Regions from separate parts of the Cytobacillus sp. FSL R5-0377 genome, predicted to be linked through region 1. Evidence: riboswitches for the same ligand, from Rfam matches in the RefSeq annotation. Region 1 holds a riboswitch; each other region holds the start of a gene.
What was found. Region 1 has a riboswitch for S-adenosylmethionine ahead of NSQ49_RS15390 (methionine ABC transporter ATP-binding protein). Riboswitches for the same ligand answer to the same signal wherever they lie in the genome.
Positions count from the first base shown of each region.

Region 1 (4,233 bases):
ATCTGATCCGCTGACACCCAATTTAACTTTCTTTGTTTCTTCTCCGCCTGTAGTACTTGAGCATGCGGCAGTAAAGACAGCCAATGCTAAAATAATGAATGATATAAATAGTTTGTTCATGATGTATTTCCCCCTATGTTATCTTCTTCTGATTTTTTTGGATAAGAGATTTCCGAATGACTGAAGGCCCTGAACCATGACCACTAAGATTGCAACAGTAATCAGCATGACGGTTGTATCGAATCGCTGATAGCCGTATGTAATGGCAAGGTCACCAAGGCCGCCTCCTCCAACTGCCCCAGCCATGGCAGATGCTCCTACCAGACCAATTGTCGCAATGGTAAAGCCCAATACCAGCGAACTAAGTGCTTCAGGAATCAGGAATTTTAAAATGATCTGTCCTGGTGTCGCTCCCATTGCTTCTGCCGCTTCAATGACGCCTGGATCCACCTCGAGCAATGAATTTTCTATTAATCTCGCAATGTAGGGTCCTGCATAAAAGACAAGAGGCACTACGGCTGCGGCGGTTCCAATCGATGTTCCGACAATCATCCGGGTAATTGGGATAATGGCTACCATTAAAATGATGAAAGGAACTGATCTAAAAATATTAATAATGCTGTTTATGATGTTAAAAACAACGGTGTTTTCCAGCAGATGCCCTTTCCTGGTCACAACAAGCAATATGCCAAGCGGGAGTCCGATAAGAGCTGAAAACAGCAGTGAAAATGCCACCATTTGGACCGTTTCGATTAAGGCTTCAATGATTTTTTCCTGGTTAACTAGCACGTGCAGTCACTTCCTTTATTGAAACTTTTTCCTGGCTGATGTACTGAATCGCCCTTCTGATTTCACTGTCCTGCCCCTGGAATTCGACAATGAGATTGCCAAACGGGGTTCCCTGCAGTTCTGTAATATTTCCAAACAGAACGTTGAAGTCAATATTAAACTTTTTAGCAACCTGTGAAAGCAGCGGCTGGCCGGCAGAATTCCCGACAAAATTGATTCTGAATACCTTTTGAAGCCCCTGCTGCTTTTCAATCACTTGCTTAATGGATTCAGGTATTTGATCATTCATAACCGTGCTGACAAAGTTTTTCGCTGTTGGGGTTTGGGGTGAAGAAAAGACATTGAAGACAGTTCCTTCTTCAATAATCTTCCCTGCCTCGATGACAGCGACACGATCACAGATCTCCCTGATAACAGACATTTCATGAGTAATGATCAGAATCGTAATGTTGTATTCTTTATTTATTTTCTTCAGCAGCTGCAGGATCGAGCTGGTTGTCTGCGGATCCAGAGCAGAAGTTGCTTCATCACATAATAGAATGGAAGGCTGTGTTGCGAGCGCCCGGGCGATTCCGATCCGCTGCTTTTGTCCGCCTGACAGCTGATCAGGATAGCTGTTCGCCTTGTCGGCAAGCCCCACGAATTCTAATAGTTCATGGACACGCTTTTTTATTTCACCCTTCGAGACCTTAGCCAGTGTGAGCGGCATCGCCACATTGGCAAACACTGTTTTCGAGTTTAAGAGATTGAAATGCTGAAAGACCATACCTATGTTTCTTTTCACTTCGCGAATTTCTCTAACAGATAAAGCCGTCAAGTCATGGCCGCTGACAATGACCTTTCCTGAAGTCGGCTTCTCCAGCCAATTGACACAGCGGATCAAAGAGCTCTTTCCCGCACCGCTGAAGCCGATCACCCCGAAAATCTCCCCCTTATTAATCTTTAAATCTATTCCATCCAGAGCAGCTACCTGCTGACCTCCGCTTTTATAGACCTTCTTTAAATTCTGAAACTCTATCATGCAGCCTCTCTCCTTTGTGGTGGTTGGTGACAGGCACCTATACCAATTTGATGAACTGGTATAGGTACCTGTCACCTTTCATTGTCTAACTATTCCAATCCGAAAACTAAGAATTATATCCTGAAATTTACCCCTTCCATCAGAAGAGGTTTTTTAAAGTCCTCTCCTTATCTTCCAGGCTTTTGCCTGCTGGATTTGGCACAGTGCAGTCTGCCTGCTGCCGAAGCTTCATTGGGCCAGGTCCCTCTGCTTCTCTTGATAAGAATTATTCATATGTTTATGAATAGAATCTTGATGCAATATTTCCGCGTAAAACAAAAACCCTCTTCTAAAGAAAGAAGAGGGCAGCATTTATCAATGGTCCTCTTCTTATCTTTCAAGCAATGCTTGCTGGATTTGGCACGGTACAATTTTGTCCGCTGCCGAGGTGTCATAGGGCCAGTCCCTCAACCTCTCTTGATAAGAAGATTTTTAATATGCGGTTGTTAATATGCTTAATACTTTACCATCTTAAAGTAAAGAAAGTCAATATAAAGTTTAAATATATTTTATTTGATTACCGCCTCCTGGTCTGAATCCGCTCTGTCATTAACCCGTATGCTATGTACTCTTCTAAAAAATGATAGTTAAATCCTATGTGTCTATACCTCTATCTCATGTATAATAATGGAAAAGTGTCATTTCTCAATAAAGGAGGGACAAAATGATTATGACCGAGAATCCGGCAGATTTATTCGCCGACAAAGTCGAAGCGAGGAATCTGCAGCTGGCCATTCAGCATTCCAGCGATGTGATTGCAAGAGTGACAAAAGAAGGCGTTGCTTTATATGTCTCCCCTTCCTGCCTATCAATGCTGGGGTATACGCAGCAGGACTTTTATCGAAGCAGCCTTTATACATACTGCCATCCCAATGACCGGGATCTTCTTAGAGATGCATTGGCAGATCTTGAACAACTCCCGCATAAACGGGAGACTTTTCGTTTCAGACATAAGGAAGGCCATTACCTATGGCTGGAAGCCAATTTTACAGTCATTAATGAGGATAAAGAAATGATGTGCATCATCCGGGATATGACACAGAGAATTATCATGGAAGAGGAAATTCTTGAAACACAGGAGAAGTACCGCTTTCTGGTGGAGTACTCCAAGGATACGATCGGAATGGTGACACAAAAGGGGATTTGGACCTATATCAATAATGAAGGAAAGAAGCTCTTTGGGTTCACGAGCATCAAAGAGATAATCGGCACCTCCCTCCACGACTACATCCCTCCTTCAGAACATTCCACCCTCGATGATTTTCTGCAAACAAAGCTGAGCGTGAATTTTGAGCTTAATCTGATCCGGACCGATGGACAAGTAAGAAAAGCTGAAGTCCAGCTGATTCCAACCACCTTCAAGAACAGAAAGGTATACCAAATCATTATCAAAGATGTAACCGGACAAAAGAAGACTGAAGAAAAGCTGCAGAACGCTGAAAAACTTTCCGTTGTCGGTCAGCTTGCTGCAGGCATTGCCCATGAAATCCGCAACCCGCTTACAGCCATTAAAGGCTTTACGCAGCTATTATACGAAGAACATAAGGGTAATTTCGCAGAGGTCATTCTAAATGAGCTGGAACGGATTGAAGGCATCGTCAATGACCTGCTCGTTCTCGCCAAACCTCAAATAACCGAAATGGAAGAAACCTGCCTGACAAACGTTGTAAAAAGTGTGATTACCCTTTTAAACAGCCAGGCGGTTATGGAAAATATCCTGATCGAATTAACTCAATCACCCGGCGAGTTCTTTGTGAAATGTGAAAAAGATAAAATTAAGCAGGTCCTGATTAACATCATCAAGAACTCAATTGAAGCCATGCCAATGGGCGGCAAAATAAACGTCGATATCCGTCAGGAAGACCAATCTGTCATCATCAGTGTCGAGGATGAAGGAATCGGCATACCGGAAGAACGCCTCGCCAAACTGGGTGAGCCTTTTTACAGTACAAAAGAAAAAGGCACCGGCCTTGGCATCATGATCTGCAAAAAAATCATTAAAAACCACGGCGGAAACCTTTACATCCACAGCAGGGAAAAGGAAGGAACAACGGTCCGCATTACTTTACCGATTGCCTAAATAAAAGAAGCCAGCCGCCTAAACTGGCTTCTTATTCTTGGAGAATAAATTCCTGTTCCGCTCTTTCACCCCCAATATGTACCCTCTCCTTGTAAAAAATCTCATCCTCTGACACCAGCAAAACGGTTGAACTCCTTGTTCCGTAGCCATCGCTTTTGATAAATAAAGGAGACAGAATCCGTTCCCATTCAAGTGAAACTCCTGTTTTGGGAAGCAAATCATCGGGTACAGGGTCTGTATTCCGGAGAAGTGTGAACAGGTCTTCTGTTAAGTCCCCGGCTGGATTATCTATAATCTCTGATAA
Region 1 is NZ_JBBORA010000001.1:3,027,837-3,032,069, reverse strand. Features, by position in the region: gene NSQ49_RS15400 (MetQ/NlpA family ABC transporter substrate-binding protein) at 1-120, opposite strand, end outside; gene NSQ49_RS15395 (methionine ABC transporter permease) at 139-789, opposite strand; gene NSQ49_RS15390 (methionine ABC transporter ATP-binding protein) at 779-1,810, opposite strand; SAM riboswitch class I at 1,975-2,075, opposite strand; SAM riboswitch class I at 2,177-2,276, opposite strand; gene NSQ49_RS15385 (PAS domain-containing sensor histidine kinase) at 2,514-3,929, shown strand; gene NSQ49_RS15380 (NRDE family protein) at 3,961-4,233, opposite strand, start outside.

Region 2 (4,233 bases), 1.7 Mb from region 1:
GGATTATTTTGAAGCAGAAGTTTCATTGATGGAAATTGAAGAAGCTTTATTTAAACAATTGGAATTGCCTAATTTAAAGAGAAAAGAGCAGGATGAAAATATTATTGAGGATATTGAATTTAATGATATTAGAAAGACTGGATTAATGGGTAACATTGATAAGAAGAGGACCATGATGTCTGCATTCAAGCGCAATGCAATGAAGGGAAAGGCGGCATTCCACCCGATTTATAAAGAAGATTTGAAGTTTAAAACCTGGAATGAGATAATAAAACCTGATTCTAAGGCTGTCGTACTTGCAATGATGGATACGAGCGGCTCAATGGGGATCTGGGAAAAGTATATGGCCAGAAGCTTTTTCTTCTGGATGACGCGGTTCCTGAGAACCAAATATGAAACTGTCGAAATTGAATTTATTGCTCATCATACTGAAGCAAAGGTAGTTTCAGAGGAAGATTTCTTTTCCAAAGGAGAAAGCGGAGGAACGATTTGTTCATCTGCCTACCGAAAAGCGCTTGAATTGATTGATGCTAAGTATGACCCGCGCAAATACAATATTTACCCTTTCCACTTCTCAGACGGTGATAACCTGACCTCTGATAATGCACGCTGTGTCAAGCTGGTGGAAGAACTGATGAAGGTCTCCAATATGTTTGGATACGGTGAGGTCAACCAGTATAACCGCCACTCGACCCTGATGTCCGCCTATAAAAATATTAAGAATGAAGATTTCCGATATTATATTCTTAAGCAAAAAGCAGATGTATTCCATGCGATGAAGAGCTTCTTTAAAAGGGAAGAGGATAACAAGAAATATGCGTAAGAGAGGGGAAACCTCTCTTTTCGTTTCAGCAAAAAGCCCCCTTTTCAGGGGGCTATGCTATTTAAGCCTTTCCTTGGCAAGCTGCTCATCTCTATTTAATTCTGAGCTGATTTTTATCGCTGAATTAGTTGAAGTCTGAACACGATTATGATTCTCATTGACACAGCATGTACCTGCGGATTTATCTGCAAGTGTCTTGATATCCGATTCATGGACAGCCTCCCGGGCTGAAGCACTCTCCAAATATCCTTCAGAGTGTTCAGCATTGATCCTCTGATTGTCCTGAGGGGACCCAGGATATTGCCCATAATAGTCAGCGATTAAAACATATTTTCCATCAAAAACCATGCTTGCGTACTGATCCAGATCATGTTCATCAAACCGTGTACCATCTTTTTTATCAGGATCAATTCCGGAACTTGTGTCCGGGTCTTCCCCCATGAAAAGAGCTTTAACTGAATCAAGAAAACGCTGATTGCCCAGTTCCTGAGATCCGACTATTCGCAAGTTTACTCCGTAATTGTCTGCAAAGGCTTCAAGGTTTGCTCCATCCTTTGAGACGATCACAAGATTTTCCTTCTGATACCCATTTGACCCTGCGCCTTCAATGGCCTCTTTAAGCTCTTGCTGTGTATCGTATCCGCCTATTAATATATTCTTCTGCATATTTTTCACTCCCATTGTCATTTGATATTTTTTTATTTTCCCTGAATTGCAGGCGGGGAAACTTTCTTTTACTTTTGAAGGGCAGGGACCATTAATACAGCAGATGGGCCTTAATCTTTATATGGGACAAGCCGTATATATTAATAAAACGCAAAGAATACAGTATGATAAGGATATAAAAACTGAAATGTATTGCTGCTGGAGGTGGGCAGAAATGGAGATTGAGAAACTGGCTAAAAGGCTGAGGAACAGAACCCCCATCATTTTAGGGAGTGAGCGATATTCGAAATTCGCTATTTTGCTTCCGCTGGTTGAGATCAATAATGAGGTTCATGTCCTTTTTGAAGTGCGTTCATTAAAAATGAGAAGGCAGCCTGGGGAGGTATGTTTCCCCGGGGGAAGAATAGATCCGGAAGATAGGGATGAAGAGCATACGGCCATCCGTGAAACCTCTGAGGAACTCGGTGTGGATGAAGACAGCATCACAGATGTTTCCCCGCTGGATTACATGATTTCTTTTGGCCAGATTATTTACCCTTATGCAGGCATTATCCAAAACCCGGAGCAGATTGTGCCGAACCCTGATGAAGTAGAAGAGATCTTTACTGTCCCTCTTTCATTTTTAAAAAACGTAAAGCCGGAAACATATCACGTGAATTTTAAAGTAGAGCCGGAAGAAAATTTTCCTTTTGACTTGATTGCTGGAGGAGAAAATTACAATTGGCAGACAAGAAGAGCAGAAGAAGTATTTTATTATTTTCAGGATAAGGTCATCTGGGGGCTTACAGCCAGGATTCTTAAGCACTTTCTTGAAATCATAACGGATACCAGGGAAAGTGAAAGCGTTTGAAGAAAATAATTTATCAAAAAAAAGGTTGACGCAGTCCTTAAAAATGTTTATCATTCATATAAATTGAATACTTAGAAACTTCTTATCAAGAGAGGCGGAGGGACTGACCCTATGAAGCCTCGGCAACCAGCATTTATGCACGGTGCCAAATTCAGAGGAATACATTTTCCGAAGATAAGAAGGCGGAATGAACGGATAGTAAATTCAAACCCCTTCTTGTCTGTAATGGACGGAAGGGGTTTTTTGTTTTACGGCAGGCACGATAAATTGTATCCAGGGGGAATGAGAGATGTCAGTGATGACGATTGGGCTATTGGGGTTTGGAACAGTTGGAAAAGGAGTATATGAAACGATCAGCAAACATCAGGGAAGGCTACAGGCGGTGTTAGGGAAAGAAGTGAAGGTCGCAGCCATCCTTGTTAAAAATGTGAATAAGCATACTTTGCCTGATGATGAGGTGCTTTTAACAGATGACTTTCAAGATATCATTGAGCTTCCAAAGCTTGATGTCGTAATTGATGCCATTGTTGGCAGGGAACCGGGCTATACATATTTACGCCAGGCAATATCGAGAGGATGCCATGTCATTACAGCCAATAAGGAAATGTTTGCATTTCATGGAAGTGAGCTTTCGAGGCTTGCAAAAGAAAAGAATGTATCACTGGGATTTGAAGCAACTGTCGGCGGCGGAATTCCCATCATTCAGACCATCAAACAGCTGCTGAATGCCAACCGGATAGAACGAATTGAAGGAATATTAAATGGCACATCCAATTTCATTTTGACAAGTATGAGGGAGGAGAATTTATCATTTGAAGAAGCACTGAGAATAGCTCAGGAAAAAGGTTATGCAGAAGCCGATCCCAAAAATGATATCGAAGGATATGACGCCTTTTACAAAGCAGTTGTTCTAAGCGAGCTGGTATTTGGGAAAGCGCCGGCACAGGAATACTCTGTCAGAGAAGGTATTACTGATATTACGATTGAGCAAATTACTTTGGCTGATTCGCTGGGCCTGAAGTTCAAGCATGTAGCATCCATTCAGAAGGAAAAAGATTCTATCCGCTGTACAGTAAAGCCGGTCCTGACAGGAGAAGCACATCCTTTGTACAGAGTAGAAGGCGTGCAAAATGCCGTTTCCATCGATGCAGATATTGTCGGAAATATCAGCCTGCAGGGGCCAGGAGCAGGCATGTTCCCAACGGCAAGTGCAATTATTGAAGATTTAATTCATGCAGGAAAAGCCGATTTTCCTTCAGCATTTGAGGAAGCAGTATCGGAAGAGAACGTTGTTGAACAGCAGATCTGGGTTGTATTTGGTAATGTTGAGCAAACAGAGCTGCCAGAGGGAATTGAAATCATCAGCAAAGTGTCAAAAGAGGCTGTGATTGTTAAGGCATCTGCAGAAGCTGTGTCATTATTAGACAGATCTGATTGGAAGGCATATCAAGTGCTTGGAGATTATGCACATGATGCGGTGAAGCATAAGCAGGTTCAGCCGGTCTAAAAAACAGAAGGGGCAGCTTACGAGCTGCCCCTTCTGAAGTATAATTTGAGATGGTGGATACTAAGCCTGCTGTTTATTCAATAATGGATTATTTAATCCTGAATACAGGTCTTTAACATGAACTGTTACTATCTTAGCGCCAATCTGGACATGGACCATATTATCAAAAACGGCTGTTACCAGGCCGTTTAATGAAACATTTGCACCAATATTGAGATCTTTGCCGGGAGATTTAACATTTTTCTTGTTTGCCATCCGTAACACCATCCCATTCCAATTTATTGAAACTTATACATAGAATATTGCCTTTTTATAGTAAAATAAACGCTTTAATCAAAAATGTCCAGTAAAATTGCTTGTTTTTTTATCGACAAATTGTATTGAAAT
Region 2 is NZ_JBBORA010000001.1:1,356,073-1,360,305, reverse strand. Features, by position in the region: gene yhbH (sporulation protein YhbH) at 1-823, shown strand, start outside; gene NSQ49_RS06780 (general stress protein) at 881-1,489, opposite strand; gene NSQ49_RS06775 (NUDIX hydrolase) at 1,704-2,339, shown strand; SAM riboswitch class I at 2,419-2,520, shown strand; gene NSQ49_RS06770 (homoserine dehydrogenase) at 2,629-3,846, shown strand; gene NSQ49_RS06765 (hypothetical protein) at 3,907-4,101, opposite strand.
Region 2: it holds a riboswitch for S-adenosylmethionine, as region 1 does, so the genes downstream of both, NSQ49_RS06770 (homoserine dehydrogenase) here and NSQ49_RS15390 (methionine ABC transporter ATP-binding protein) in region 1, are expected to answer to the same signal.

Region 3 (4,233 bases), 260 kb from region 1:
CACGCATATGCATTTTTACAGAGTCGAATAAAACATCTCTAATTTCTTTTGTAAAATCAGCTTCTGATTTTTGCACTGGATGGAAAGCAGCCTTCCAATAGCGTTTAATATCCATCGGCGCACCAATTTTTTTAGTAAAATAATGGCCTGGCTCAAGCTTATGGATCCCCTCTGACATCGTGTGCGGCTCAGGCACAAACTGATAGGTCAGATAATGCTGCAGGGAGTCATAGTTCAATACATCATTCTTAAGCGCCAATAAGATGCTCTTCTTCTCTGATCCAAAGAACGTGCGGTCTCCCTTATCGTAATAAAAGAAAGGCTTAATCCCAAATGGATCCCTGGCTCCATATAGGGACTGCTCCTGTTTATCCCAAATGACAAACGCAAACATACCGCGCAATTTTTCAACAGCCTTTTCTTTCATATGGCTGTAAAGCGCAATTATGACTTCTGTATCTGAGCTGGTTTCAAAGCTTAATCCTGCTTTGAGAAGTTCTTCACGAAGTTCCACATAATTATAGATTTCACCATTGAAGATGATCCAATATCGCTCATTCTCGTAAGTCAGCGGCTGGTGTCCGCTTTCAATATCAATAATGCTCAACCGGCGGAAGCCGAATTGAATATGATCATCAAAATAGTATCCTGAATCATCCGGACCCCGATGAGTAATGATATCATTCATATTTTGGAATTGTTCTTTATCTGCGTCACGGTAATTTTGTGCTTTTTCATGTACACAACCAATAAAACCACACATTATGTACGTCACCTACTCCATTCTTTTCTCAATATTAAGATACAGCCTCAGGCGGCTCTTTGTCTTAGAAAACATACCCTATAATACTACCACTAATCGCTAATAATTAGCACGCAGAATATAAAATGTTTCTATACGGAAAATTAAGCCATTATCCGAAGTTTATACGATACCATAAAATTATAAACGACTATAGAGCATAAAGACCGAAAAGTGATTAACACCCTATTAGTATTAGACGCAAAAAAGAAAGCGGGAGTTACATCATAAATGCAACTCCCGCTTTTTATATTACGCTTCAGAACGAAGAATTTCTGCTTTGTCAGTACGCTCCCAAGGAAGGTCAACATCTGTACGTCCGAAATGTCCGTAAGCAGCTGTCTGCTTGTAAATTGGGCGGCGAAGGCCAAGCATGTTAATAATTCCTGCAGGACGAAGATCAAAATGCTTTCTTACTAGATCAACTAATACATCTTCATCCACTTTGCCAGTTCCAAATGTATCAACAGAAATCGAAACAGGCTGTGCCACACCGATCGCATAAGCAAGCTGGACTTCAACTTTTTCTGCTAAACCGGCTGCAACAAGGTTCTTCGCTACATAACGTGCAGCATATGCAGCAGAGCGGTCAACCTTTGTAGGATCCTTGCCGGAGAACGCTCCGCCGCCATGGCGTGCATATCCGCCGTAAGTATCTACGATGATTTTGCGTCCTGTCAGGCCAGCATCACCTTGAGGTCCGCCGATAACAAAGCGTCCTGTCGGGTTGATGAAGTACTTAGTATTCTCATCAATTAGTTCTTTCGGAACAACCGGGTTAATAACATGTTCCTTCAGATTTCGCTGAATTTGCTCAAGGCTGATTTCTGGGTGATGCTGAGTAGAAATAACGATTGTGTCAATGCGCACAGGCTTGTCGTTTTCATCATACTCAACAGTTACCTGAGTTTTTCCGTCGGGACGAAGGTAAGGAAGGATTTCTTCTTTACGGACTTCAGTCAGGCGGCGGGAAAGTTTATGTGCTAAAGAAATCGGAAGAGGCATAAGCTCTTTCGTTTCGTTGCAGGCAAAACCGAACATTAATCCCTGGTCTCCTGCACCGATTGCTTCGATTTCCTGATCGCTCATTTGCCCTTCGCGTGCTTCAAGTGCCTGGTCAACCCCCATTGCGATATCAGCAGACTGCTCATCAATGGAAGTTAAAACAGCACATGTTTCGGAATCGAAACCATATTTGGCACGGGTATAACCGATTTCTTTTACCGTTTCACGAACGATTTTTGGAATATCTACGTATGTAGATGTTGTGATTTCACCTGCAACTAATACAAGTCCAGTTGTTACAGAAGTCTCTGCAGCAACACGGGCATTCGCATCTTTAGCTAAAATCGCATCTAAGATTGCATCAGAAATCTGGTCACAGATTTTATCCGGATGACCTTCAGTAACTGATTCAGAAGTGAACAAACGACGTTTTGTTGACATCTGGCTTCCTCCTTATAAATAGAAAATTGAGCGAGAATAAGAAATGGGGAAGCGGAAAAAATAACTTTTCCCTGTCATTTCATGGATCTCTGTTTGATACGGAACTCATTCCCTTAGTAGTATGAAATAAACATGGAGTTTTTATTAGAAAAATAGACAGCGCCGGCAAGAATGCCAGGTAACCATTTATCAGATTCATGCCAAAAACTCACATAAATAGTACATTCCAAAAGCCGTTCATTTCATTGCAAAATAAAAAACCTTCTCATTAGTGAAAAGGTTGAAAGCAAATCGATTCGCGCCTTTCACTCTTATCGTTCAAGGAATTACGTCCTTGCGTCAGGTTAGCACCTTTGCTGATTATTGCCTTTAGCAGGTTGCTGGGTTTCATAGGGCCTGTCCCTCCACCAGCTCGGGATAAGAGAGTATCCGTTCAAGGTTGAATCATACCGTATTTTATCGAACCATGTCAACAGATTTTCATTATTTTTCACAGTAAAATTCCGACTTTAAAAATTCTGCTTCATCCTTATAGAGAACAGCTTCCATCATCACACTTTTTCTTTAGAAATTTGTGCCTGTTTTTCGCAATCCATTTGTATGTCGGATTGCCCAGAAGTGCTGTGAGTGGTATATACAACAGGGTGCTGATTAAAAAGGTTGCAGGAAAGAGGAACAGAAGTCTCCTTACTGCAGTGTAACCCTTTTTCACGCTGCCTGCGGGAGTAATAATATGAAGCTCCCTCCGCAAATCATGTCTGGAAAACGATAAAGTGCCCTGCATTTTTTCATATTCCTGCAGGGAGATCCATTCGACTTTATTCAGCCAATCGAGTTTATTAAAAATCCTCTTTGTTTCCTTGCATAAAGAACATGTTCCATCATATAGGGCAATTGTCTTCATTTTAGATCAGTCCCATGATAAAATTAACACTTTCTTCTATAATAGCATATATCAGTTATAAGGTGATTAAAGTGGATTGCATGTCCAAATGTGACAATTTTATAACACAGACAAAAAAGTTTCGTAATAGTATAGACTAATCATTTCAATGTGTTATACTAATTTCGAGATGTAATCACTTTCATAAAAAAATCGGGAAAAAGGAAGGTATTCATCAGATGAACTCTGTAAGCATATCAAATGAATTGAGCGAATTACTAAATGGCAGCAACATTCAAGTGCAATTATCCGTTCCTCAGCTTGTGGAAAAGGTTCTAAACCGCAATGAAGGGTCCCTTACTTCTACTGGAGCTGTTCGCGCTACGACAGGAAAGTATACAGGGCGTTCTCCTAAAGATAAATACATTGTTGAAGAAGCATCAAATAAAGACAAAATGGACTGGGGCAGTGTAAACCAGCCCATTTCTGAAGAAGCATTCTCTAATCTTTATAATAAAGTAATCAATTACTTAAAAGAAAAAGAAGAAGTATTCGTATTCAAAGGATTCGCAGGTGCTGATAAAAAACACCGCATGCCTATCCAGGTAATCAATGAATATGCATGGCATAACCTATTTGCCCACCAGTTATTCATTCGCCCTGCAGAAGACGAGCTATTGGATCATCAGGCAGAGTTCACTGTCATTTCTGCTCCTAATTTCAAAGCAGACCCTGCTGTTGACGGAACAAAGTCCGAAACATTCATTATCATTTCATTTGAACGCCGCACCGTTTTAATTGGCGGAACAGAATATGCCGGTGAAATGAAGAAGTCCATCTTCTCTGTTATGAACTACATGCTTCCAGAAAACGGAATTCTTCCTATGCACTGTTCCGCAAACGTTGGACGGGAAGGCGATGTTGCTTTATTCTTCGGCTTATCCGGAACTGGAAAAACAACTTTATCTGCAGATCCGAACCGCAAGCTAATCGGTGATGACGAGCATGGCTGGTCTGCGAATGGAGTCTTCAATATTGAGGGCGGATGCTACGCGAAATGCATCAACTTATCCCGTGAAAAAGAACCGCAGATTTTTGATGC
Region 3 is NZ_JBBORA010000001.1:3,290,670-3,294,902, reverse strand. Features, by position in the region: gene asnB (asparagine synthase (glutamine-hydrolyzing)) at 1-763, opposite strand, end outside; gene metK (methionine adenosyltransferase) at 1,055-2,248, opposite strand; SAM riboswitch class I at 2,557-2,672, opposite strand; gene NSQ49_RS16850 (thiol-disulfide oxidoreductase DCC family protein) at 2,778-3,152, opposite strand; gene pckA (phosphoenolpyruvate carboxykinase (ATP)) at 3,371-4,233, shown strand, end outside.
Region 3: it holds a riboswitch for S-adenosylmethionine, as region 1 does, so the genes downstream of both, metK (methionine adenosyltransferase) here and NSQ49_RS15390 (methionine ABC transporter ATP-binding protein) in region 1, are expected to answer to the same signal.